3 regions of the Inquilinus sp. OTU3971 genome follow, and region 2 is predicted to be linked to each of the others. Evidence: riboswitches for the same ligand, from Rfam matches in the RefSeq annotation. Region 2 holds a riboswitch; each other region holds the start of a gene.

Region 1 (4,098 bases), on a different contig from region 2:
GGACCCGGCTGGAGGATCGGCTGCTCGACTTTCCGGTCACCGGCCGCTACCGCTTCATCACCGGCTAGGCCGGCGCGGATTCCACAGCAGGCAGACCCGGCATGAAGGCCGCCATCTTCGATCTCGACGGCACGCTGGTGGACAGCGCGCCGGACATCGCCCATGCGGTCAACCGCATGCTGGCCGACCGCGGCGCCCCGGCCCAGGAAGTGGCCTTCATCGAGACCCTGGTGGGGGAGGGGGCGCGCATGCTCGTGGTCAAGCTGCACCGCGCGCTGGGCCTGCCGGAAGAGGATGTCGACCGCGACACCCGGATCTATCTCGACCACTACGCCGCCCGGCCGGTGGCGGAGTCCCGGCTCTATGCCGATGCGGCGACGGCGCTGCCGGCGTTGAAGGCCGCGGGCATCCGGCTCGGAATCTGCACCAACAAGCCGCAGCGGCTGGCCGAGCAGGTGCTCGACCGGCTCGGGCTGCTGCAGCATCTGTCCGCGGTCGTCGGCGCCGACACCACGCCGCATGTGAAGCCGGACCCGCGGCCGCTGCTGCACACGCTCGAGGCGCTGGGCGTGGCGCCGGGCGAGACGGTCTATGTCGGCGACACCGGCATCGACCTGGCCTGCGCCCGGGCGGCCGGGGTGCCCTGCCGGATCGTCGACTGGGGCACCGGCCCGGCCGTGCCGGTCGAGGACTCGGCGCGGCTGGGCCGCTTCGCCGACCTGCTGCCGGCGTAGAGGGTCAGCGGGACAGCGCGAACCGCCCGCCGGTGGTGCGGCGGGCGAGGGACCGTTCGGCCAGGGCGCCGAACCCCAGGCCGATGGTGGTCCACAGCACCGCATGCATGCCCAGCGAGGCGATCCGGAACTGCCACAGCAGGTCGGCGGGGAAGCCCTCCGGCACCTCGTTCACCACCGGCAGGGCTAGTTGGGCGACGACGATGATGGCGATATAGACTGCCCCGGCGATCATGCCGGCCGCCCAGCCGCCATGGCGCCGGGCCAGGCCGAGGGCGAGGTTGACCGCCAGCACCAGGGCCGCGACCGAGATCGCCAGCATGATGAAGAACAGCGTCGTGCGCTCGCCGATCGTGTCCGGGTTGCCGACCGCGGGCGGGTTGCCTGGATATTTCAGCCCGGGCACCACCACCAGCGCGATGAAGGCGGCGAGCGCCAGCAGCGCCGCGGTGGCGCGGGCGTCGAGTCGGCCGACCCGGCCATAGGTGAAGGCGAAGACCAGAGCGAACAGCCCGCCGATGGCGGCGCCGTACACGACCGCACCGGTCGCCAGGCCCAGCCCGGCCTGGGTCTCGCGGCTGACCAGCTCGGGCTCCTCCGCCTCGGCGGTGGCCGAAGCCGCGGCGTCCCCATGCTCATGCGAATGGCCCAGCGTCCCTTCGAGGGCGATGGCCCGGTCCACCTGGGGTTCGCCGAAGATCCGGGCGAAGCCGAAGGCGAGCAGCCCCGCCAGCACGCCGACCAGCATGCCGCGCAGCAGAAGGCTCCCAACCATGGCGGTTGGCCTCAGTGGCAGGGGAAGCCGAGCAGATGGCGGCCGTCATGCACGAATTCATGCACATAGCTGCCGGAGAAGATCGCGGTCGCGCCCTGCTCGGCGCCGACGAAATACACCGCCAGCAGCAGGATCAGCCCGGCGAACACCGCCCAGGGCAGCACCTCGCCGACCGGAATCGGACCGACGGGAATGGAAATCGGACGGGCCGTGGCGGTGATGTCGGACATGATAGCGCTCCCCTGGGATTCGCGTCCCGTTGATATGCACCCGGGCCATGACGGGGTCTGACTTCCGGAACCGCGTCGGCGACGCCGTCCCGGTCACAGTGGCGCGACCGTGCCGGATTTGCACCGGCTTCCGCATCCATGGCGAACCGGCTGCAGCATGGGTCGCGGCCTGCTTTCTGTCAATCGAAGCCGCGGCCCGCCCTCGCGGCCCCGAGGCCGACCTGTGCCAAGGTCGAGGATCGCCCATCCTTTGATGTATCGGACTACCCGTCGGCACAATGGTGGGAGGCGGTTGCGATCCGCGATCCTCCATCTCGTTTCCGGGCGCGGCCATGAGGTGAAGGGGGATGCTCCTCGACCGAGACGGCGCTCGATATTCTGTCCGCGAGAGGTGAACCATGAAGATCGTCGTCATCGGCGGCAGCGGGCTCATCGGTTCGCGCGCCGTCGATCTTCTGCGCGCATCGGGCCACGATGTCCTCGCCGCCTCCCCCAGCACCGGCGTCAACACCCTGACCGGGGAGGGGCTTTCCGAAGCGCTCGACGGCGCCGGGGTGGTCGTCGACGTCGCCAATTCGCCTTCGTTCGAACCCCAGGCCGTGCTCGCGTTCTTCGAGACCACCGGCCGCAACCTCCTCGCCGCCGAACGCACGGCCGGCATCCGCCATCACGTGGCGCTCTCCATCGTCGGCACCGACCGGATGCCCGACAATGGCTATTTCCAGGCCAAGGTGGCGCAGGAGAGGCTGATCAAAGCGTCTGGTGTGCCCTACACAATCGTGCGTGCCACCCAGTTCATGGAATTCCTCGGCGCCATCGCCGCGTCGAGCGTCGTGGACGGGGTAATCCGCCTGCCGGGCGGTCTCTTCCAGCCCATCGCCGCCGCCGATGTCTCGGCCATCGTGGCGGAGACCGCGATCGCCGCGCCGCAGGACGGCACCTTCGAAATCGCCGGCCCCGACCGGGCCCCCTTCGACCGCATCATCGCCCGCTATCTCGATGCCGTCGGCGACACCCGTCCCGTCGTGAGAGATCCCCAGGCCCGCTATTTCGGCGGCACGGTCGAGGAGACCTCGCTGGTGCCGCTCGGCGAGGCACGGCTCGGCCGCATCTCGCTCGACGCGTGGCTGCGCGACCATCGCCCCGCCTGACACCGGCATCGCCCGTCAAGGACATCCCGCCATGAAACACACCATTCTCGCAGCGCTTCTGCTCGCGATCCCCGCGAGCTCGGCCTTCGCCGAAGGTTCGGGCTCCAAGAACGCCAGGGTAACACTGGTCTACGAGCACGCCTTGCCGAACGTGCCCGGCAAGAGCCTCAAGGGCGTTCTCGTCGAATACGGGCCGGGCGGCTACTCGCCCGCGCACACCCATCCCAGATCGGCGCTGATCTATGCCACCGTGCTGGAAGGCGCCGTCAAGATGCAGATCAACCAGGGGCCGGTGCGCATCTACAAGGCCGGCGAGAACTTCACCGAGATGCCGGGCGACCATCACGGCGTCAGCGCCAATGCCAGCGAGACGGAGCCGTCCAAACTCCTTGCGGTCTTCGTCGTCAACACCGACGAAACGGAGCTGGTGATACCGGACCCGAAATGAGCATTGCCGTGTGGTCGTATCCCTGCCGCGGCCGGTGACCCCATAGGATCGGCTGCGGTTGGTTTGGGCGGGATCGAGCGATCTGCTGCCGATCGCCCTCGGGCTGTGCTTTGCTGGCGGCGAGCACCACCGCCGCCGAACGGTCCCGCCGATGCCGACCCGCCTGACGCTGATCTGCCACGGCGCCACCGCCGCCACCCGGTCCGGGGCGTTTCCCGCCGACGAGCCTTTGGAGGAGCGCACTTTGGCGCGTGCGGCCACGCTGAAGCCGATGATCCGGCGGGCCGACCGGGCCTGGACCAGCCCGGCGCTGCGGGCGCGGCAGACGGCGGCGGCGCTCGGGCTCGATGCCGTGGCGGAGCCGACCCTGCGCGACGTCGATTCCGGGCGCTGGGCCGGGCGCCGGCTGGAGGAGATCCAGGCCGAGGAGCCGGACGGCGTCATCGCCTGGCTGGCCGATCCGGAGGCCACACCGCATGGCGGCGAGGCGCTGTCGGCGCTGCTGGGCCGGGCCGCGTCCTGGCTCGACGCCCGGGCCGGCGACGGCGGCCACGGCATCGCGGTGACCCATGCGTCGGTGATCCGGGCGGCGATCCTGCATGCGCTGGAAGCGCCGGCGTCGTCCTTCTGGCGCATCGACATCGCGCCGCTGAGCCTGGCCGAGCTGAGCCATGACGGGCGGCGCTGGGCCTGGCGGGCCTCGAGCCTGCCCTCCGCCGGCTGAGGGGGCTTGTCCCGCCGAGCGGCCGATCTCACTTTG
Region 2 (16,317 bases):
ACCACCCGCAGCACCGGCGCCAGGCTCGGCGCGATGCTGGGCAGCCAGCTGCGCAACATCGCGCCCTTCATCACGCTGATCGCCCTGCTGGTGTTCTTCGGCGTCGCCAGCCCGTCCTTCCTGACGGTCGACAATTTCAGCAACGTCCTGAACCAGGTGTCGGTCACGGCGATTATCGCCGTCGGCCTGACCTTCGTCATCCTGTGTGCCGAGATCGACCTGTCGGTCGCCGCCATCGCCAACGCCGCCGGCATCGTCGTCGCCTTCCTGACGGTGCAGGAATCCTATGTGAACATCGCCAATGTGCCGCTGCCGGGCTGGGCCGCGATCCTGGTGGCGCTGGCGAGCTGTGCCGTGCTGGGCCTGATCAATGCCTTCGGCGTGACCCGGATCGGCATCCCGTCCTTCATCATGACGCTGGCGATGATGCAGATCGGCGCCGGCATCTGCGCCATGCTGGTGCGCGGCCAGATCGCCTATGCCGTGCCGCCGATCCTCGTCACCCTGGGCTCGGGGTCGATCGGCGGCGTTCCCTGGATCGTGATCGTGGCCGGGATCACGCTGCTGATCGCCCATCTGGTGCTGACCTATACGCGCTTCGGCCGCTACGTCTACATGGTCGGCGGCAACCGCGAGGCGGCGGAGTTCTCCGGCGTCAATGTCCGGGTCGTCATCGGCGCGGTGATGGTGATCTCGGCGGTGTGCTCGGGCCTCGCCGGCATGCTCGGCGTGGCCTATTTCGGCAGCGCCCAGCAGAACGAGTTCGACACCTTCCTGCTCGACGCCATCGCCGCGGTGGTGGTGGGCGGCACCAGCCTGTTCGGCGGCCGTGGCGGCATCGGCAACACCATCGTTGGCGTGCTGATCCTGGGCGTGCTGAACAACGGCCTGGACCATGTCGATATCGACAGCTTCCTGAAGATCCTGATCCGCGGCCTGATCCTGCTGGCGGCCCTGGTGATCAACGTCTACGCTCAGCGCCTGCGGACGGTGCGCGGCGCTACGTCCGCTTGACGGCGCCGCGCCGATCCCTATCTAGGGGACGCCCGGCGCCCTTTCGTCGAGGTCGATGCACCAGAGACGAGCATATATGACGGAGCCCATGGCCACCTCGCAGACCGGCCCGGTCGCGCCTACGGACGAGCACGAGGACATCCTGTATCCGGAGGCGGGTCCGTTCGTCCTGCTCCACCTCGCCGCCTTCGCGGCGATCTGGACCGGCGTCACCTGGCAGTCCGTGGCGATCTGCATGGTCCTGTATTTCCTGCGAATCTTCGCGATCGGGGCCGGCTACCACCGCTATTTCGCCCATCGCGCCTATTCCACCGGCCGGGTGTTCCAGTTCATCCTGGCCTTCCTGTCGCAGAGCACGGCGCAGAAGAGCACGCTGTGGTGGGCCGCCAAGCACCGGCACCACCACCTTCATTCCGACACCGAGCAGGACGTGCATTCGCCCCGGCACCGGGGCTTCGTCTATGCCCATCTCGGCTGGATCTTCTCGACCCGCCACCGTACGACGGATCTGAGCAAGATCGCCGATTTCGCGCGCTACCCCGAGCTGATGCTGCTGCACAAATACGAGCTGACCCCGGCCGTCATCCTGGCCGCGATCACCTTCCTGATCGGCGGCTGGCCCGGGCTGGTTGTCGGCTTCGTCTGGAGCACGGTGCTGGTCTATCACGGCACCTTCTGCATCAACTCCCTGGCCCATGTGCATGGCCGCAAGCGCTATGTCACCGGCGACGATTCCCGCAACAACTGGCTGCTCGCCCTGATGACCATGGGCGAGGGCTGGCACAACAACCACCATGCCTATCAGAGCAGCGTGCGCCAGGGCTTCAGATGGTGGGAGGTCGACCCGACCTTCTACATCCTGAAGGCCCTGTCCTGGTGCGGCGTGGTCTGGAACCTCAAAACTCCGCCCGAGGCCGTGCTGCGCAACGAGCAGCGGCTCGGCACCAAGATCATCGAGCGCGCAGCGGCCGAGCTGGCGGCCAGCTTCCCGACCGAGCGGATCGCGGCGGCGCTGCACGAGGCGCTGGCCCATGCCCATGCGCCGACCTTGGCCGACCTCCGCGACGCTTTGGCGACCGCGCAGCACAAGACCGTGGACCTGCTGGCCAAGGCGCATCTCCCGAGCTTTCCGACGCGGGATGAGGTCCGGCTGCGGGCGGCGGCGATGTTCGCGAAGTCCCGGTCGATGGAGGACATCGTCGAGCGGGCCCACCGCCTGGTCCTGGAAGCCGTCGGCCGGCGCCTGGCCGCGGCCTGAGCCGCGGCATCGATTGACCGCCCGCGATACGCCGCCTACTGTGCCGCCATCGCGCAGCCGGTTCCCCGAAGGCGGACGCCCGAGGGGTGAAAAGGGAACGCGGGATGGCCGATCCTTGGCCTGATCCGCGGCTGCCCCCGCAACTGTAGGCGGCGAGCCCACCTCCGACAGCCACTGGCCGATGGCCGGGAAGGCGGAGGCAGGCGATGACCCGCGAGCCAGGAGACCTGCCGGCGAGGCGATGCGTGCGAACCGCCGGGCGGGGTGAACCGGTGGCGCGGGATGCGCGGCGCCTCTCGGGCACCGTCTCCGGCGTCCAAGCCCTGTCCGGCCGAGCGAAGGGCGAGGGCATGTTGCACCGACCGATTCATGGCTGAGCTCCCGGCGGCGACGCTGGTGCTGGGCGGCGCCCGGTCGGGCAAGAGCCGCCATGCCGAGGCGCTGGTCGAGAGCCAGCCCGGCGACTGCATCTACCTCGCCACCGCCGAGGCCTGGGATGCCGAGATGGTGGAGCGCATCTCCCACCACCAGGCGCAGCGCGGCTCGCGCTGGCGCACCGTCGAGGCGCCGCTCGACCTGGTCGAGACGCTGGGCCAGGCCGCCGGTCCCGGCCGTGCCGTGCTGGTCGACTGCCTGACGCTCTGGCTGTCCAACCTGATGCATGCCGACCGCGACATCGCCGCCGAGACCGACCGGCTGGTGCGCTGGCTCGCGGCGCCGCCCGGCCCGGTGGTGCTGGTGTCGAACGAGGTAGGGCTCGGCATCGTCCCCGACAACGCCCTGGCCCGCGCCTTCCGCGACCATGCCGGGCGCCTGCACCAGGCCGTGGCCGCCGTCGTGCCCTCGGTCGTCTTCGTCGCCGCCGGCCTTCCCCTGACCCTGAAATCCGCCTGAGGACCCCGAATGCCCGCAAAGATTCCGGCCACCGTCGTCACCGGCTTCCTCGGCGCCGGCAAGACCACGCTGATCCGCCACCTGCTGCAGACCGCGAACGGCCGCCGGCTGGCGCTGATCATCAACGAGTTCGGCGATGTCGGCGTGGACGGTGACCTGCTGCGCAGCTGCGGCGACGCCACCTGCCGCGAGGAGGATGTGGTGGAGCTGGCCAATGGCTGCATCTGCTGCACCGTGGCCGACGACTTCATCCCGACGATCGAGAAGCTGCTGGCCCGCGCCGAGCCGCCGGAGCACATCGTGATCGAAACCAGCGGCCTGGCCCTGCCGAAGCCCCTGGTCAAGGCGTTCGGCTGGCCGGAGATCCGCACCCGGGTGACGGTCGACGGCGTCATCACCGTGATCGACGGCGCCGCCGTGGCCGAGGGCCGCTTCGTGCCGGACGAGGAGGCCCTGGCGGCTCAGCGCGCGGCCGCCCCAGTTGGTTCAGCGGGGGCGCTGGACCATGACAGCCCGCTGGAGGAGCTGTTTGAGGACCAGCTGGCCTGCGCCGACATGGTGATCCTGAACAAGACCGACCTGCTGGACGACTCGTCGCTGTCCGCCGTCTCGACCGGCCTCGCCGCCCAGCTGCGGCCGGGGGTCAAGGTGGTCAAGGCCCGGCACGGCGCCATCGACGCCGGGGTGCTGCTGGGCCTCGGCGCCGCGGCCGAGGACGACCTGGCGGCGCGCCCCTCGCATCACGATGCGGAGGAGGAGCACGACCACGATGATTTCGAGAGCTTCCATGTCGATCTCGGCACCGTCGCCGACCCGGATGCCCTGGCGCGCAAGCTGAAGCCGGTGATCGAGGCGCATGACATCCTGCGGCTGAAGGGCTTCGCCGCGGTCGCTGGCAAGCCGATGCGGCTGGTGGTGCAGGCGGTCGGCGGCCGCATCCAGCACTATTACGACCGCGCCTGGCGCGCCGACGAGGTCCGCGGCACCACCCTGGTGGTGATCGGCGAGCGCGGCCTCGACCGCGCCGCCATCACCGCGGCGCTGGCGGCCTGATGCATCTTCTCGCCGCCAAGCCGGGCAGCATCGCCGACGGGTCGGAGGCGGTCGATCTGGGCCAGAGTCCGGGCGACATCGTCGTCCTGACCGCGGCGGACACCGAGCTCGCCTGCCTGTCGGCGGCGCGGTCCGGATTCGGCGAGGAGTTCCCGCGGCTGCGCCTGGCCAACCTGCTGCAGCTGGGCCACCACCTGTCGGTCGACACCTATGTCGACGACGTGGTCAGCCGGGCGAAGCTGGTGGTGGTGCGGCTGCTGGGCGGCGCCGGCTACTGGCGCTATGGCATCGAGCAGGTGCACGCCGCCTGCCGGCGCGAGGGCATCGCCTTGGCCGTGCTGCCGGGCGACGACAAGCCGGATGCCGATCTCGACGACCTCTCGACCCTGCCGGCAGAGGCGCGGGGCCGGCTATGGCGGTACCTGGTCGAAGGCGGGATTGAGAACGCCCGCAGCTTCCTGGCCTATGCCGCGACCCTGGCCGGCCACGACCTGCCCTGGGCCGAGCCCCGGCCGCTGCTGCGCGCGGGGCTGTACTGGCCGGATCTGAGGCATCCGTCGTTCGCGGAGATCGAGCGGCGGTGGAGCGAAGCGGCTCAGCCCTTGCCAAACACTCTCCCCCTCCCCTTGCGGGAGGGGGGCAGGGGGAGGGGGCTCGCGCCGAAAGAGCCGAATGACGGGGATGAGCCTGATCCCCTCGTCGACAAACCCCACCCCCTACCCCCACCCGCATGGGGAGGGGGAGGATTTGAGGAGGCCGTTCCACATGCCGAGTCGGCCCCCGTCATCGGCCTCGTCTTCTATCGCGCCCTGGTCCAGGCCGGGAACCTGGCGCCGGTCGACGCGCTGGTCGCGACGCTACGGCAGCGCGGGCTGAACCCGCTGCCGGTCTTCGTCTCCAGCCTCAAGGACGCGGTCTCGGCCGAGCTGGTGGCGGACGCCTTCGCCCGCCACCCGCCTTCGGTGATCCTGAACGCCACCAGCTTCGCCGTCTCCAGCCCCGGCGGCCCGGCCCAGCCGACGCCGTTCGACGCGGCGGACTGCCCGGTGCTGCAGGTGGTGTTCTCCGGCGGGGCCGAGGCGGCGTGGCGCGAGGGCACCCGCGGCCTGTCGGCCCAGGACCTGGCGATGAACGTCGCCCTGACCGAGATCGACGGCCGGGTGCTGACCCGCGCCGTGTCGTTCAAGTCGGAGGCGCGCTGGGACAAGCTGACCGAATGCACCGTGGTGTCCTATCGCCCGGTGCCCGACCGCATCGATTTCGTGGCCGATCTCGCCGCCGCCTGGGCCGGGCTGCGCCGCACGCCGCCGGCCGGGCGCAAGGTCGCGCTGGTGCTGGCCAACTACCCGAACCGCGACGGCCGCCTCGGCAACGGCGTCGGCCTCGACACCCCGGCCGGGACGGTCGAGGTTCTGCGCGCGCTGGCGGCTGCCGGCTATGCCGTCGCGGATCTGCCCGCGGATTCGGCGGCGCTGATGGCCCGGGTCTCCGCCGGACCGACCAACGCGCTGGAGGCCCGTGCCGACCGGGCCGGCGGCGTGTCCTATCCCCTGGCCGACTATCGCGCCTATTTCGACGGCCTGCCCGGGGCCGTGCGCATGGCGGTGACGGCCCGCTGGGGCGAGCCCGAGGCCGATCCCTTCGTTGAGGGCGAGGCCTTCCGCCTGGCCGTCCACCGCTTCGGCCATGTCCTCATCGGCGTGCAGCCGGCACGCGGCTACAATATCGACCCGCAGGCGACCTATCACGACCCGGCGCTGGTGCCGCCGCACGGCTATCTGGCCTTCTACGCCTGGCTGCGGCGAGACTTCGGGGCGCAGGCCATCGTCCATATGGGCAAGCACGGCAACCTGGAATGGCTGCCGGGCAAGGCCCTGGCCCTGTCGCAGGACTGCTTCCCGGAGGCCGCCTTCGGCCCCGTGCCGCATCTCTACCCCTTCATCGTCAACGACCCGGGCGAGGGCACCCAGGCCAAGCGCCGGACCGCCGCCGTCATCATCGACCATCTGACGCCGCCACTGACCCGGGCCGAAAGCTACGGCCCGCTGAAGGACCTCGAGGCGCTGGTCGACGAATACTACGAGGCCGCCGGCATGGATCCGCGCCGGCTGGCCCATCTGCGCGACCGCATCCTCGACCTCGCCCGCTCCACCGGGCTGGACCGCGACTGCGGCGTGGCGGCCGACGCCGATTCCGACTCCGCTTTGGCGCAGATCGACAACCATCTCTGCGAGCTGAAGGAGATGCAGATCCGCGACGGGCTGCACATCTTCGGCTGCTCGCCGGAGGGCGACCAGCGCACCGACCTGCTGGTGGCGCTGACCCGGGTGCCGCGCGGGACGGGGCAGGGCGGCGACGCCTCGCTGATCCGCGCCTTGGCGGCCGATCTCGGCCTCGGCTTCGATCCGCTGGATTGCCGTTTCGGCGACGCCTGGGCCGGGCCGCGGCCGGCGGTGCTGGGGCCGGAGACGGGTTGGCGCACCTGTGGCGACACGGTCGAGCGGCTGGAGGGGCTGGCTCGCGACCTCGTCGCCGGTGCGCGGGCACCAGAGCCAGGCTGGGCCGCCACTGCCGCCGTCCTCGGCGAGATCGAAACCACGGTTGCGCCCTCCGTCGACCGCTCCGGCGCCGCCGAGATCGACGGGCTGCTGCGCGGCCTGGATGGGCGCTTCGTGCCGGCCGGCTCTTCCGGCGCGCCGACCCGCGGCCGGCTGGACGTGCTGCCGACCGGCCGCAACTTCTACTCGGTCGACAGCCGCACGGTGCCGACCCCCGCCGCCTGGCATCTCGGCTGGAAATCCGCCTCGCTGCTGGTCGAGCGGCACCGGCAGGAGCATGGCGACTGGCCGCGCACCATGGCGCTCAGCGCCTGGGGCACCAGCAACATGCGCACCGGCGGCGACGACATCGCCCAGGCGCTGGCGCTGCTCGGCGTGCAGCCGCGCTGGGACCCGGCGTCCCGTCGGGTCACCGGCTTCGAGGTCATGCCGGAAGGGGTACTGGGCCGGCCACGGGTGGATGTCACCCTGCGCGTCTCCGGCTTCTTCCGCGACGCCTTCCCGAGCCAGATCGACCTGTTCGACAGCGCCGTCCGCGCCGTCGCCGCGCTGGACGAGCCGGAGGCGGCGAACCCGCTGGCAGCCCGCGTCCGGGCCGAAACGGCGGCGCTGGTCGAGGGCGGGATGCCCGAGGCCGAGGCCCGCCGCCGCGCCGGCTTCCGGGTCTTCGGCTCGAAGCCGGGGGCCTATGGCGCCGGGCTGCAGGCGCTGGTCGACGAGAAGCTGTGGCGGGACGAGGCCGATCTCGGCCGCGCCTATCTGGAATGGGGCGGCTGGGCCTATGGCGACGGGGCCGAGGGCGCGGCGGCGCATGACCTGTTCGCCCGCCGGCTTCAGAAGGTCGAAGCCGTCGTCCACAACCAGGACAACCGCGAGCACGATCTGCTCGATTCCGACGATTACTACCAGTTCGAAGGCGGGCTGGCGGCGGCGATCCACCACCTCTCCGGCGCGCGGCCGACGGTGTGGCACAACGACCATTCGCGCCCCGAGCGGCCGGTGATCCGGACATTGCGCGAGGAGATCGCCCGCGTCGTCCGCGCCCGGGTTGTCAACCCGAAATGGATCCGCGGCGTGATGCGCCACGGCTACAAGGGCGCCTTCGAGATGGCGGCGACGGTCGACTACCTGTTCGCCTTCGCCGCCACCACCGACGCCGTGGCCGACCACCAGTTCGACCTGGTCTATGATGCGATGCTCGGCGACCCCGAGGTGCGGACCTTCCTGGAGCAGGCCAACCCGGCCGCGGCGCGCGAGATTGCGGAGCGGCTGCAGGAGGCGCTGGACCGCGGCCTGTGGCAGCCGCGCGCCAATGCCGTCACCCATGAGCTCGACCTGATGACGAAGGAGCCCCTCTCATGAACACCGACGGCATGACCGAGGACGAGATCAACGCCCGCCACGCCGAGAAGATGGCGAAGAAGAAGGCGGTGCGCGACCGGATGCTGGCCGGCAAGACCATCGAGAAGGGCCTGCTGATCGTCCACACCGGCAAGGGCAAGGGCAAGTCGACCGCCGCCTTCGGCATGGTGCTGCGGTCGATCGGCCACGGCTTCCGCACCGGCGTGGTCCAGTTCGTCAAGGGCAGCTGGGACACCGGCGAGCGCCATGTGCTGGAGCGGTTCCCCGACCTTGTGACCATCGCCGCGATGGGCGAGGGCTTCACCTGGGAGACTCAGGACCGCGAGCGCGACATCGCCGCCGCCCGCGCCGCCTGGGAGGCCGCCAAGGCGATGATCCGCGACCCGTCCTACCGCCTGGTGCTGCTGGACGAGTTGAACATCGTGCTGCGCTACGACTACCTGCCGATCGATGAGGTGGTGGCCTTCCTGCGCGACGAGAAGCCGGCGGACACCCATGTCATCGTCACCGGCCGCAACGCCAAGGATGAGCTGATCGAGATCGCCGACCTGGTCACCGAGATGACGCTGATCAAGCACCCGTTCCGCGACGGGGTGAAGGCGCAGGCCGGGATCGAGTTCTGATGGTCATGCCGTGTTGATGGCTTCCTTTCTTCTGTCATTGCCGGGCTTGACCCGGCAATCCAGGGGCCACGAGCGCAGGCGGTTCCCGGCCTCCCTGGATGCCCGGGTCAAGCCCGGGCATGACAGAAGGGGGAACGGGGCATGAAAGTCCCCGCCCTGATGGTCCAGGGCACCGGCTCCGATGTCGGCAAGTCGCTGATCGTCGCCGGGCTGTGCCGGGTGTTCGCTCGGCGCGGCCTGCGGGTGCGGCCGTTCAAGCCGCAGAACATGTCGAACAACGCCGCGGTGACGGCGGATGGCGGCGAGATCGGCCGGGCCCAAGCGCTGCAGGCGCGGGCCTGCGGCGTCGACCCGACCGTGCACATGAACCCGGTGCTGCTGAAGCCGGAGAGCGAGACCGGCGCCCAGGTGATCGTCCAGGGCCGCCGCATCGCCACGCTGAAGGCCCGCGACTACGCCACCCACAAGCCGCAGTTGCTGGCGGCGGTGCTGGACAGCTTCGCCCGCCTGTCGGCCGAGGCCGACCTGGTGCTGGTCGAGGGCGCCGGCAGCCCGGCCGAGGTCAATCTCCGCGCCGGCGACATCGCCAATATGGGCTTCGCCGAGGCGGCCGACCTGCCGGTGGTGCTGGTCGCCGACATCCACCGCGGCGGCGTCATCGCCAGCCTGGTCGGCACCCATGCGGTGATCGCGCCGGCCGAGGCGGCGCGGATCCGGGGCTTCATCGTCAACCGCTTCCGCGGCGACGCGGCGCTGTTCGCCGATGGCGTGCGGATCGTCGAGGACCGCACCGGCTGGTGCGGTCTCGGCATCGTGCCGCACTGGCCGCAGGCCGCCCGGCTGCCGGCCGAGGACGCCAACGCCCTGGCCGAGATCGAGATGCCGCACGGCCGGGCGATCACCGTCGCCGTGCCGGTGCTGTCGCGCATCGCCAATTTCGACGACCTCGACCCGCTGCGGCTGGAGCCCGACGTGGCGGTGCGGATGGTGCCGCCGGGCGAGGCGCTGCCGGGCGACGCCGACCTGGTGCTGCTGCCGGGGTCGAAATCGACCATCGGCGACCTCGCCTTCCTGCGCGGCCAGGGCTGGGACATCGACATCGCCGCCCATGTCCGGCGCGGCGGGCGGGTGCTGGGCCTCTGCGCCGGCTTCCAGATGCTGGGCCGAAGGCTGCACGATCCGGACGGCATCGACGGCCCGCCGGGCTCGGCCGACGGGCTCGGCCTGCTCGACCTCGAGACCGTGATGACGCCGGAGAAAAGCCTTGTCGCCGTCGCCGGCACGCATTTGCCGACCGGAACGGCGATCCGCGGCTACGAGATGCATGTCGGCCGCACCGAGGGTCCGGCCCTGGCCCGGCCGCTGCTCGACCTCGACGGCCGGCCGGACGGCGCCGTCTCTGCCGATGGCCGCGTCGCCGGCTGCTACGTCCACGGCCTGTTCGCCGCCGACGGCTTCCGTGCCGCCTTCCTGGCCGGGCTCGGGCCGCGCGCCGAGGTCGGCCTGGCCTATGAGGCCACGGTCGACGCCACGCTGGACGGGCTGGCCGACCATCTGGAGCGGCATCTGGACATGGCGGCGCTGGCGCGGATCGCGGGGCTTGCGGCGTAGGTTGGGTTCGCAAGGCGAACCCAACATTTCGACGTCGATCTCGCGGCTGGAACGTTGGGTTCGCGTCGCGAACCCAACCTACAGAATCAGTGCTATCGCGACCGTCGCCAGGACCAGGATCACCCCGGCGCCGCTGGTGACGGCGAGCGCCCGGCGGATGTCGCGCGGCGTTGCCTCCGCCCGGCCGCCATCGCCCATCCAGGCGTCGGGCACCACCGAGCCGTGGTATTGCCGCGGCCCAGCCAGGGCGAGGCCGAGGCCGCCGGCCATCGCCGCCTCCGGCCAGCCGGCATTGGGCGAGCGGTGCTTCGGCGCGTCGCGCAGCATCGCCCGCCACGCCGCGGCGATGCGACCGCCGCCGAAGGGCGCAGCCAGGGCCAGCAGGGCGCCGCAGAGCCGGGCAGGGACGAGGTTGAGGAGATCGTCCAGCCGCGCCGAGGCCCAGCCGAAGGCCTCGTGCCGGGCCGTCCGGTGGCCGATCATGCTGTCGGCGGTGTTGACCGCCTTGTAGACCAGGATCCCGGGCAGGCCGAGCAGCGCGAACCAGAAAGCTGGCGCGAACACACCGTCGGAATAGTTCTCGGCGTCGCTCTCGATCGCGGCGCGGCACACCCCGGCCATGTCCAGGCTCTGCGGGTCGCGGCCGACGATCATCGACACGGCGCGGCGCCCGCCCTCCAGCCCCTCCAGCTCGCAGGCGGCGGCCACAGCGGCGACATGGTCGTGCAGGCTGCGCTGGGCCAGGAAGATGGCGGCAAGGACGATCTCCAGCACCCAGCCGAAGGGCACGCGCAGCAGTACGGACAGGCCCCAGCCGATGCCGCCGGCCAGCACCACCAGCAACAGCGTCGCGGCGATGCCGGCAGCGCGGCGCCGGGCCGGAACATCGCCGTCATGGTTCAGCCGGCGATCCAGCCAGCCGATCAGCCGGCCGGCCAGGGCGACCGGATGCGGCAGCCGCCGCCACAGCCAGGGCGGGTCGCCGACCACGGCGTCGAGCAGCAGGGCCGCAGCCAGGATCCAGAGATGATGGGAGACGTCGAACATCCCCACGCTCTGGCCGTCCCAGGCGCTGCGGTCAAGCCCGGCCTGACGGAGCGGCGGTCAGGCGATGGCTTTGGCCGGCGGCGGCTGCAACCGCCGCCACACGGTCCAGACGATCACCCCGAGGCCGCCGAGGATGCCGGTGACGTAGCTGGCCAGATGGGCCCAGGCGGCGGCGGAGAAGGCGACATGGATCTCGGCCGGCAGCAGCGGCCCCCAGCCGCCGGGCACGGGCGATCCCGACGCCGCCGACCAGGCACCCCACGCCCCGGCGGCCGCGGCGCACAGCGCCATCACGGCCAGCAGCCGGAGAATCGCGGGGCGGAGGTCAGCGAGGCTCAGCCGGTTGCCCCGGCCCAGCCGCGCCGCGGCGGCGAGCATCAGCCCCAGCGGCAGCCCGACCCACCAGGTCGCCAGCACGCCCCAGCCGATCGCCAGCAGGCACGGCGACTCGGTCGGGAATACCGGCGGATGGGCGATGGTGAAGTATTCGACGCAGAGATGGGCGGTCACCTGATCGTGCAGGATGCCGTAGGCGATGGCAGCGCCAAGGCCGAACAGGACGATCCGCAGGGCCTCCATCAGCCCTTGTCCATCAGCATCACGACCGCCAGCACCACCGCGGCGGCGGCCAGCGCCGCAAGGCCGATCTTGGTCCAGCTCCAGGGCCGCTGGCCCTGCACCTCGCCGGTGCGGCCGTTGATCACGAAGCTGTAGGTCCTGGCGCCGTAGCGGAAGCTGTTCAGCCAGATCGGAAGCAGCACATGCTTGAAGGTGACGCCGGAATAGCTCGTCTCCTGGCTGCTGACGACCTGTTTGTCGCCGCCGATATCGGCGCAGATGTCGCGGCGGATCGGCGGCGCCATCTTCTCCTGCGCCCGGCCGAAGCCGCCGGCGAGGTCGAGCTGGTAGTGCTGGGCGCCGAAGCCGCGCAGATAGCTTGGGTCGTAGGGCAGCAGCTCGCCGAGATCCCAGGGTTCGAGCTTGTCGAGATACCCCTCGGGCAGGGACCGGCTGGCCACCACCGTCACGTCGTCGAAGTCGCGGGCCACCTCGCCGCTGCAGCTGGTCCAGCGGGTCTCGACGACGGTGCGGGTCTTGCCGCCGTCGCGGATGGTCCTGGTGTAGTTGATGCCGCGCTGGCCGGTGTAGTCGGTGCGGGTCGCGGCGTCGAAGGTCCAGTACGGCACATACATGCCGATGAAGCCGGCATCGGTCTTGGCCAGGCGCTTGACGTCGTTCGGCGCGAACCACAGGCCGGACAGCCAGGATTCGTATTTCGCCCGCGCCGCCTTGGCGTCGAAGCCGAAGGGCAGCAGCGCCCCCGGCCGCAGATGGGTCAGGGCGCGCGGCTCCAGCACGATCGGCGTGCCGCAGAACGGGCAGCGCGACGCCTGGATCGCGGGGTCCAGCTGGAACTCCGCGGCGCAGCGCTGGCAGGCCACCACCGACACCGTCTCGGTTGGGGCCGACTGTTCGGCCTCGGCCAGGCCGGAGGCGTAATCGATCTCCTCGACCGCCGAGGCCGCCCCGGCCTCGATCGGGTTCTCATGCCCGCAATAGGGGCATTTCAGCGTCCGGGTGCCGGGCGCGTATTCGAGCTGCGCGCCGCAGGACGCACAGGCGAAAGCCATGTCCGCCATGGTCCGGGATCAGGCCGGCGGCAGCGGCGGCGGCTGGTCGGCGAACAGCGCGGCCAGGCCAGCGACCTCGCCGGCCTTGCTCCAGCTCGCCATGCCCGGGGTCCAGACCAGGCTGTCGCGGGTCAGGCGCCCGTCGCGCACCAGCCCCTGCAGCTCGGCCGCCGGGAACGGGCCGGACTGCTTGCCGCCTATGGCGACGTGATAGGCCTCGGCTCCGGGCAAAGGCGGTGGTGCCGACCCGGCGGCCGGGGTCTGCTGGGCGCCCTGCCGCACCGCGCCGCCCATGGCGGAGGCGAGGCCGCCCGCAGTCGCCATGCCGATGCCGATGCCGGCGGCGCCGCCCGGGTTTTCGGCAGCGGCCTTGATCGCCTCGGCGGTCTGGAACTGGGTGTAGCGGCCGAGATCGCCGACCACGCCCATGCTGCTGCGGCGGTCCAGCGCCTGCTCAACCTCCTCGGGCAGCGAGACGTTCTCGACCAGCAGCGTCGCCACCTCCAGGCCGTAGGCGTCGAACTCCGGCTGGATGGCGTCGCGGATCACCTGGCCGACCTTGTCGTAGTTGGACGACAGGTCCAGCACCGGGATGCCCGACGTCGCCACCGCCCCGGCGAAGCTGGTGACGATCAGGTTGCGCAGCTGGTCGGTGATCTCGTCGGTGGTGAAGCGGCCGTCGGTGCCGGCGATCTCACGGATGAAGGCGGCCGGGTCCTTGACCCGGATGGCGTAGGTGCCGAAGGCGCGCAGCCGCACCGGCCCGAATTCCGGGTCGCGCAGCATCACCGGGTTCATCGTGCCCCATTTCAGGTCGGTGAACCGCTTGGTGTTGAGGAAATAGACCTCGGCCTTGAACGGGCTGGCGAAGCCGTATTTCCAGCCCTGCAGCGTCGACAGGATCGGCAGGTTCTGGGTCTCCAGCGTATACATTCCGGGCTGGAAGACGTCGGCCACCTTGCCTTCGTTGACGAAGACCGCGACCTGGCTCTCGCGCACCGTCAGCTGGGCGCCGTATTTGATCTCGTTGTTGTGCCGCTCGAAGCGGTAGACGATGGTGTCCTGGGTATCATCGGTCCATTCGATGATGTCGATGAATTCGCCGGCAATCTTGTCCCACAGGGCCATGGTCCCCTCCATCCGCGGGCCTCATGGGCCGGATCGCGCGGGAACGATAGTATCAGCTTGCGACGAAAAAGAGGCGGGCCGGGACGGATCGCCCCGGCCCGCCGCGATGCTAGCTGCGCGAGTGCGGCTGCGGCGCGCGGGCCGCCGGCGGCGCCAGCTTCACGCCCGGCATGGTGCGGGGCAGGGCGCGCGGGTCGAGCCTGAGGTCGTAGCGCTCGGCCAGGAGCGCGGTGCCCATGATCAAGAGCCCGGTGCCGGAGACGACCAGGAACGGCAGGTACCAGGCCAGGTCGGTCAGCACCATGCCCAGCAGCACCACGCCCACCGCCGTCTCGGGGATGCCGCTGCCGGCGCCGCTGCGGTAGCCGGACCGGCGCGAGCTGCCCTTCTTCGGTGTGCGCACGAAGCCGCTGCGCCGGCCGATGAAGGCCTCGATCACGCCCACCGAGTTGGACAGCGACAGGCCGGCGTTCAGCGCCATGGTGGCCAGCATGTCCATCGCGGCCTGGCCCAGCCGCTCCCGCCGCACGGCGCAGCGGCCGGAGATCAGGAAGGCAGCGGTGCCGGAGATGCCGAGCACGGTGGAGACCACGCCGAGGGCGGTCAGCGCCACCGGCTGGTCGAAGCCGACGCTCAGGAACATCAGCGTGTTCGCCATCGCCAGCGCGCCGAGCGGGTAGAACAGGCACTGCAGCAGCTGCAGGCTGACCACGATTTTGGTCTTGCGCGGCAGGGCGGAGCGCCAAACCGTCGGCAGCAGCTTGCAGGCGACCTGGGCGAAGCCCTTGGTCCAGCGGAACTGCTGCACCCGCCAGGCGGCGATGCTCGACGGCAGCTCGCCCGGCACGGTGATGTCGGACAGGTAGCGGGCACGCCAGCCCTTGAGATGGGCGCGCAGGCTGAGATCGAGGTCCTCGGTCAGCGTGTCGGCCTTCCAGCCCCCGGCATCCTCGATCGCGGCGCGGCGCCAGATGCCGCAGGTGCCGTTGAAGGGCAGGGGCAGGCCGGTCATGCTGCGGGCCGGCTGCTCGATGCCGAAATGCGCGTCCAGCATCAGCGTCTGGGCGCGGGTCAGGCGGTTCTCGTCGCCGTTCAGATGCTCCCAACGGCCCTGCACGAAGGCCAGGCGCTTGTCGTTCTCCAGCACGCCGACGGTGCGGCGCAGGAAGTCCGGCCGCGGGATGAAGTCGGCGTCGAAGATCGCGACATAGGGGTGGTCGGTGACGCCCAGCCCGGCGTGCAGCGCCCCGGCCTTGAAGCCGGTGCGGTCGACCCGGTGCAGCCGGTGGGCGTCGACGCCGGCGGCGCACAGCTCCTGCACCGCCGCCTCGGCGATCTCGCGGGTCTCGTCGATGCTGTCGTCGAGCAGCTGGATCGTCAGCTTGTCCAGCGGCCAGTCGAGGGCCGCGGCGGCGCCGAGGATGCGGCGCACCACGTGCCGCTCGTTGAACACCGGAATCTGGATCAGGACCCTGGGCAGGTCAGCGTCCGGGGTCGGGGCCATCCCCTGATTCGGCAGGCTCTGCCCCTGCGACTGATGCCGCCAGAAGGTGATCGCGAGCCAGAGGAGATTGCATGACAGGAGGCACAATAGCGTCAGCGCGATGGCCAGTAGACCGTAGACGCTGAATTCGAAGATCTCCAAGGGGGTCAAGATGGCCCGGCCTTTTCTTGCGTATATTCAGAACTCAAAACAGCCGACTCATGTCGTTGTTCCGTCATAGTACCGTATCGGCACCCATGCGACATCAAGCGCAGCGGAACGTGGCGCCAGCATGGCAGCCATCGGGCGGCCGGTGAAAACGGCCGTCGGAAGGCCTTGAATCGTCGGACTTGTACGATAGGCTGGGCACCGGCCCGCCGTCCCGGGGGCGCAAGAGGAAACCGCCACCATGACCAAACCCGTCGTCCTCGCCCTGGCCGGCCTGATGCCGGGCCCCTTCGCCGAGCTGGAGGCGAACTGCACTGTGCACCGGCTGTGGGAGGCCGAGGATCGGGAGGCGCTGATCAAGCGCGTGGCGCCGGAGGTCCGCGGCATCGTCACCGGCCCCGGTGTCTCGGCAGAGCTCATGGACCGGTTCCCGGCGCTGGAGATCATCGGCAATTTCGGCGTCGGCTACGACAAGGTCGACACAGCC
Region 3 (4,098 bases), on a different contig from region 2:
GTGAATCCGATAGCCCCCTGCGGGAGGGGGAGGAAGAAAAAAGGCGGTTCTGTTCTGATGATCGATCCTACTCCCCCCGCAGCAGCTTCTGCAGCGGGGCGGCCTGGCGCAGGATCGGCGACTTGATGACGATGTAGCTGAAGTACTTCTCGATGCCGAGACGGCGGTCCAGCAGCGCCTCCATCACCTGCTGGTAATGGGCGATGCTGCGGGTCAGGAAGCGCAGCAGGTAGTCGTAGCCGCCGCTGACCATGTGGCACTCCAGCAGCTCCTCCACCGTCGCCAGCCCGGCCTCGAAGCGGATGAAATCCTCGCGCCGGTGGTCGCTCAGCGTCACCTCGGTGAACACGGTCACGGTCTCGGTCAGCTTGGCCAGCGCGATGCGGGCGCCGTAGCCGGCGATATAGCCCGCCGCCTCCAGCCGCTTCACCCGCTGCAGGCAGGGGCTGGGCGACAGGCCGACCGCGTCCGCCAGCGCGGCGTTGGTGATCCGCCCGTCGGCCTGCAGCCGGGCCAGGATGGCGATGTCGATCCGGTCCAGCTTCGGCGCCATCCTGCCCTCGTCCGATCGGCTGCGGGACTCAGCCCCGCAGCGCCTCCTGGTGAGCTTTTGCCAGTTCCGCCATGCTGGTGAAGCGGAAATCGACCTTGGGCTCGGTCGCCGGCTTCATGGTGGCGCCGAAGCCGCCCTCGGCGTGGCGGCGGTGGATCCAGCAGGTGGCCAGCCCCGCCGCCGTCGCCGGCTCGTGGTCGTGGAACAGGCTCTCCGCCGTGTGCAGCACCTCGCCCGGGGCGATGCCCATGCCGCCCAGCTTCTCCAGCATGTAGTCGAAGTTGCGCGAAGCGGGCTTGTAGCTGCCGATGTCCTCGGCGGTGAAGACGGCGTCGAACTCGACCTGCAGCCGGACATTGCTGAGGGCGAAGCTGGCATTGTCGACATTCGAGAGGATGGCCAGCTTGTAGTACTTCTTCAGGTACTGCAGCGCGCCGGCGGTGTCGGCGAAGGCCGGCCAGTCCTTGATCGAGCGGCCATAGGCCAGCGCCTCCTCCCAGCTCGCCGTCACGCCCCATTCCTCGGCCAGGCGCTTGTAGACGATCGCCAGCAGCTCGCTGTAGCGCCGCGCCGGGGTCCAGCGCTGCTGTGCCGATTCATGGCGGGCATGGGCCTCCAGGATCCGGTCGCGGGTCAGCGGCTGCTTGGCACGGGCGGTCAGCGGTGCCAGCGCGTTGACCATGCCGGTCTCCCAGTCGATCAGCGTGCCGTAGCAGTCGAAGGTCAGGATCTTGAAATCGGTCAGCGTCATGATGCGTCCTCCGGTTTCGATTTCCCGATTGTCCGCCGGCGGTGCCGGCAGGGGCTGCGCATTCGCATCCGGCGGCGGCAGAGGCTGGCGCAGCGCGGTCGCTCAGCAGCAGGAAATGCCGAGTCGCCGGGGGCTGGGACTCGTGTCGCAGCCGCGTCATGGCGTGTCGGCTCTGGAGCGTGCGGGGCCGCGGAGTCGCGCCATGATCGCCGCCAAGAGGTGCCGGTCCGATGCTGTGGAACAGAGCAGCGGCGGATCGGAGAATTGGGAAGCCGGTGGAAGTCCGGCGCTGCCCCCGCAACGGTAACGGCGGTGTAAGGTGCGGCAGGGGCCACTGGAGCGATCCGGGAAGGCGCCGCACCGGCCAAGAAGCCCGCCGGAGCCCGGAAACCAGCCTCGAGGGAGTTTGTCTCGATGATCGCGGTGGGCGGTCGGCGGGCATGTTCGCGAGGGTCCGGTTCGGTCGCCGGTCCTCGGGGGCGCGTACCCGGAAGCCACATCTGCGACCGTGCCCAGAGGAGAAGATCGGGTATGGAAGCGCGTTCGGCCATGTTGATGGATCTGCTGTCCCGCGCGCCGGGCTTCAGCCTGAAGCGGGATTTCTACACCAGCCCCGCCTATCTCGCGCTGGATCTGGAGCACATCTTCTACAAGGACTGGCTGTTCGTCGGCCATGCCTGCGAGGTGACGCGGCCGGGTGATTTCCTGACCGTGCAGATCGGCGAGTATCCGGTGATCGTGGTGCGCGGCCGCGACCGCGCCATCCGCGCCTTCCACAATGTCTGCCGCCACCGCGGCTCGCGCCTGTGCACCGACGAGCGCGGCTCGCGCCCGCGGCTGGTCTGCCCCTACCACCAGTGGACCTACGACCTCGAGGGCAAGCTGATCTTCGCCCGCGACATGATGGATGCGATCGACCCGGCGCAGTTCGGGCTGAAGCCGGTGGCATGCCACGAGGTCGGCGGCTGGATCTTCATCTCGCTGGCCGAGCAGCCGCGCGACTTCGAGCCGTTCCGGCGCATGGTCGAGCCCTATATGGCGCCGCATTTCCTGGCCGAGGCCAAGGTCGCCCACAGCTCGACCATCATCGAGCGCGGCAACTGGAAGCTGGTGATGGAGAACAACCGCGAATGCTACCACTGCTCCGGCAATCATCCGGAGCTGTGCCGCGTCTTCTCCGACCAGCCGACCCTGACCAGCGGCCAGAAGGGGATGGAGGAGAACCCGGAGATTCTCGAGCACTGGCAGAGCTGCGAGGCGATCGGCCTGCCCAGCCGCTACCAGATCTCGGACGACATGCAGTATCGGGTGATGCGGGTGCCGTTCATCAACGACGCCCATTCGATGACCATGAGCGGCCAGCCGGCGGTGAACCGCCTGCTGGCCGAGTTCCCGACCACCAAGCTCGGCTCGATGCTGCTGTACCACTACCCGAACAGCTGGAACCACCTGCTGGCCGACCACGCGCTGAGCTTCCGCATCCTGCCGATCAGCCCGACCGAGACCGAGGTCACCACCAAATGGCTGGTGCACAAGGACGCGGTCGAGGGCGTCGACTACGACCTCAAGGCGCTGACCGAGGTGTGGACCGCGACCAATGACGAGGACCGCCGCATCGTCGAGGAGAACCAGCGCGGCATCCTGTCCCCGGCCTATGAGCCCGGGCCGTATTCGCGGATGCATGAGGGCGCGGTGATCCAGTTCGTCGACTGGTATGCCGACACCCTCACCCATCGGCTCGGCGGCGGCACCGCCGCCACCTCGATCCGCGACGTGGCCTGAGGCGGCAGGACGTGCCCGGCCCTCTGAGCGCGACGCCCAAGTTGTGGAACGCGAAGACCACGCGGCTGCGCTGCATCGGCATCCGCGAGGAGGCGCCGGACGTCCGCACCTTCCGCTTCGAGGCGGAGGACGGCAGCTGGTTCTCCTACCGCCCCGGCCAGTTCGTGACGCTGGAGCTGCCGGCGGGGCCGGAGCCGGTCCTGCGCACCTACACCCTGGCCTCCACCCCGTCGCGGCCGCACCACGCCAAGATCACCGCCAAGGTGCAGCCGGGCAGCGTCGCCACGCGCTGGCTGTTCGACAGGCTCAAGGTCGGCGACGCGCTGACGGCGCACGGGCCTACCGGCCGCTTCTCGCTGCTCGACCACCCGGCCGAGCGCTACCTGTTCCTGTCGGCCGGCAGCGGCGCCACGCCGATGATGTCGATGGCGCGCTGGCTGTTCGACACCGCGCCGCAGACCGATGTGGTTTATGTCCATTTCGCCCGGCGGCCGCAGGACCTGCTGTTCCGGTCGGAGCTGGGCTACATGGCCGAGGTCGCGTCCGGCCTCAGGCTGCGCTTCGTCGTCACCGGCGCGCCGGCGGGCGAGGGCTGGGCCAGCGGCCGGCTGGAGCGGGCGCTGCTCTCCGCCCTGTGCCCGGACCTGGCCGGGCGGACGGTGTTCTGCTGCGGCCCGGATCGGTTCATGGAGGCCGCCCGGCACGTGGCGGGCGAGCTCGGCGTGCCCTCGGCGCGCTGGCACGAGGAAAGCTTCGGCGCCACTCCGGCGCCGGTGCCGGTGGCATCCCCGATCGCGCCGCCGCCGGAGACGGCCGGGGAGGGGATGCAGGTCGCCTTCACCCGCTCCGGCCGCAAGGCGGCGGTGCTGCCGGGCCAGACCGTTCTGGAGGCGGCGGAAGGTTGCGGCCTGCGCATCCCGACCGCCTGCCGCCAGGGCCTGTGCGGCACCTGCCTGGTGCGCAAGCTGAAGGGCGAGGTGCGGATGGAGCACAATGGCGGCATCGCCGACGA

Evidence for each region. Region 2 has a riboswitch for cobalamin ahead of cobU (bifunctional adenosylcobinamide kinase/adenosylcobinamide-phosphate guanylyltransferase). Riboswitches for the same ligand answer to the same signal wherever they lie in the genome.
Region 1: another riboswitch for cobalamin. It lies ahead of AAHM41_RS26570 (CbtB domain-containing protein); the one in region 2 lies ahead of cobU (bifunctional adenosylcobinamide kinase/adenosylcobinamide-phosphate guanylyltransferase).
Region 3: another riboswitch for cobalamin. It lies ahead of AAHM41_RS22305 (aromatic ring-hydroxylating oxygenase subunit alpha); the one in region 2 lies ahead of cobU (bifunctional adenosylcobinamide kinase/adenosylcobinamide-phosphate guanylyltransferase).

What each region holds. Positions count from the first base shown of each region.
Region 1 is NZ_JASATH010000126.1:8,383-12,480, reverse strand. It holds gene AAHM41_RS26585 (DUF1287 domain-containing protein) at 1-68, shown strand, start outside; gene gph (phosphoglycolate phosphatase) at 102-734, shown strand; gene AAHM41_RS26575 (CbtA family protein) at 739-1,509, opposite strand; gene AAHM41_RS26570 (CbtB domain-containing protein) at 1,521-1,739, opposite strand; cobalamin riboswitch at 1,771-1,922, opposite strand; gene AAHM41_RS26565 (SDR family oxidoreductase) at 2,138-2,890, shown strand; gene AAHM41_RS26560 (cupin domain-containing protein) at 2,922-3,338, shown strand; gene AAHM41_RS26555 (histidine phosphatase family protein) at 3,397-4,062, shown strand.
Region 2 is NZ_JASATH010000021.1:36,791-53,107, reverse strand. It holds gene AAHM41_RS07935 (ABC transporter permease) at 1-1,014, shown strand, start outside; gene AAHM41_RS07930 (acyl-CoA desaturase) at 1,091-2,272, shown strand; cobalamin riboswitch at 2,314-2,521, shown strand; gene cobU (bifunctional adenosylcobinamide kinase/adenosylcobinamide-phosphate guanylyltransferase) at 2,642-3,166, shown strand; gene cobW (cobalamin biosynthesis protein CobW) at 3,176-4,219, shown strand; gene cobN (cobaltochelatase subunit CobN) at 4,219-8,139, shown strand; gene cobO (cob(I)yrinic acid a,c-diamide adenosyltransferase) at 8,136-8,762, shown strand; gene AAHM41_RS07905 (cobyric acid synthase) at 8,904-10,373, shown strand; gene cbiB (adenosylcobinamide-phosphate synthase CbiB) at 10,452-11,420, opposite strand; gene AAHM41_RS07895 (hypothetical protein) at 11,478-11,999, opposite strand; gene AAHM41_RS07890 (hypothetical protein) at 11,999-13,060, opposite strand; gene AAHM41_RS07885 (SPFH domain-containing protein) at 13,070-14,179, opposite strand; gene AAHM41_RS07880 (glycosyltransferase family 2 protein) at 14,289-15,683, opposite strand; gene AAHM41_RS07875 (2-hydroxyacid dehydrogenase) at 16,072-16,317, shown strand, end outside.
Region 3 is NZ_JASATH010000093.1:26,223-30,320, reverse strand. It holds gene AAHM41_RS22315 (Lrp/AsnC family transcriptional regulator) at 68-553, opposite strand; gene AAHM41_RS22310 (haloacid dehalogenase type II) at 582-1,304, opposite strand; cobalamin riboswitch at 1,505-1,717, shown strand; gene AAHM41_RS22305 (aromatic ring-hydroxylating oxygenase subunit alpha) at 1,836-3,086, shown strand; gene AAHM41_RS22300 (hybrid-cluster NAD(P)-dependent oxidoreductase) at 3,098-4,098, shown strand, end outside.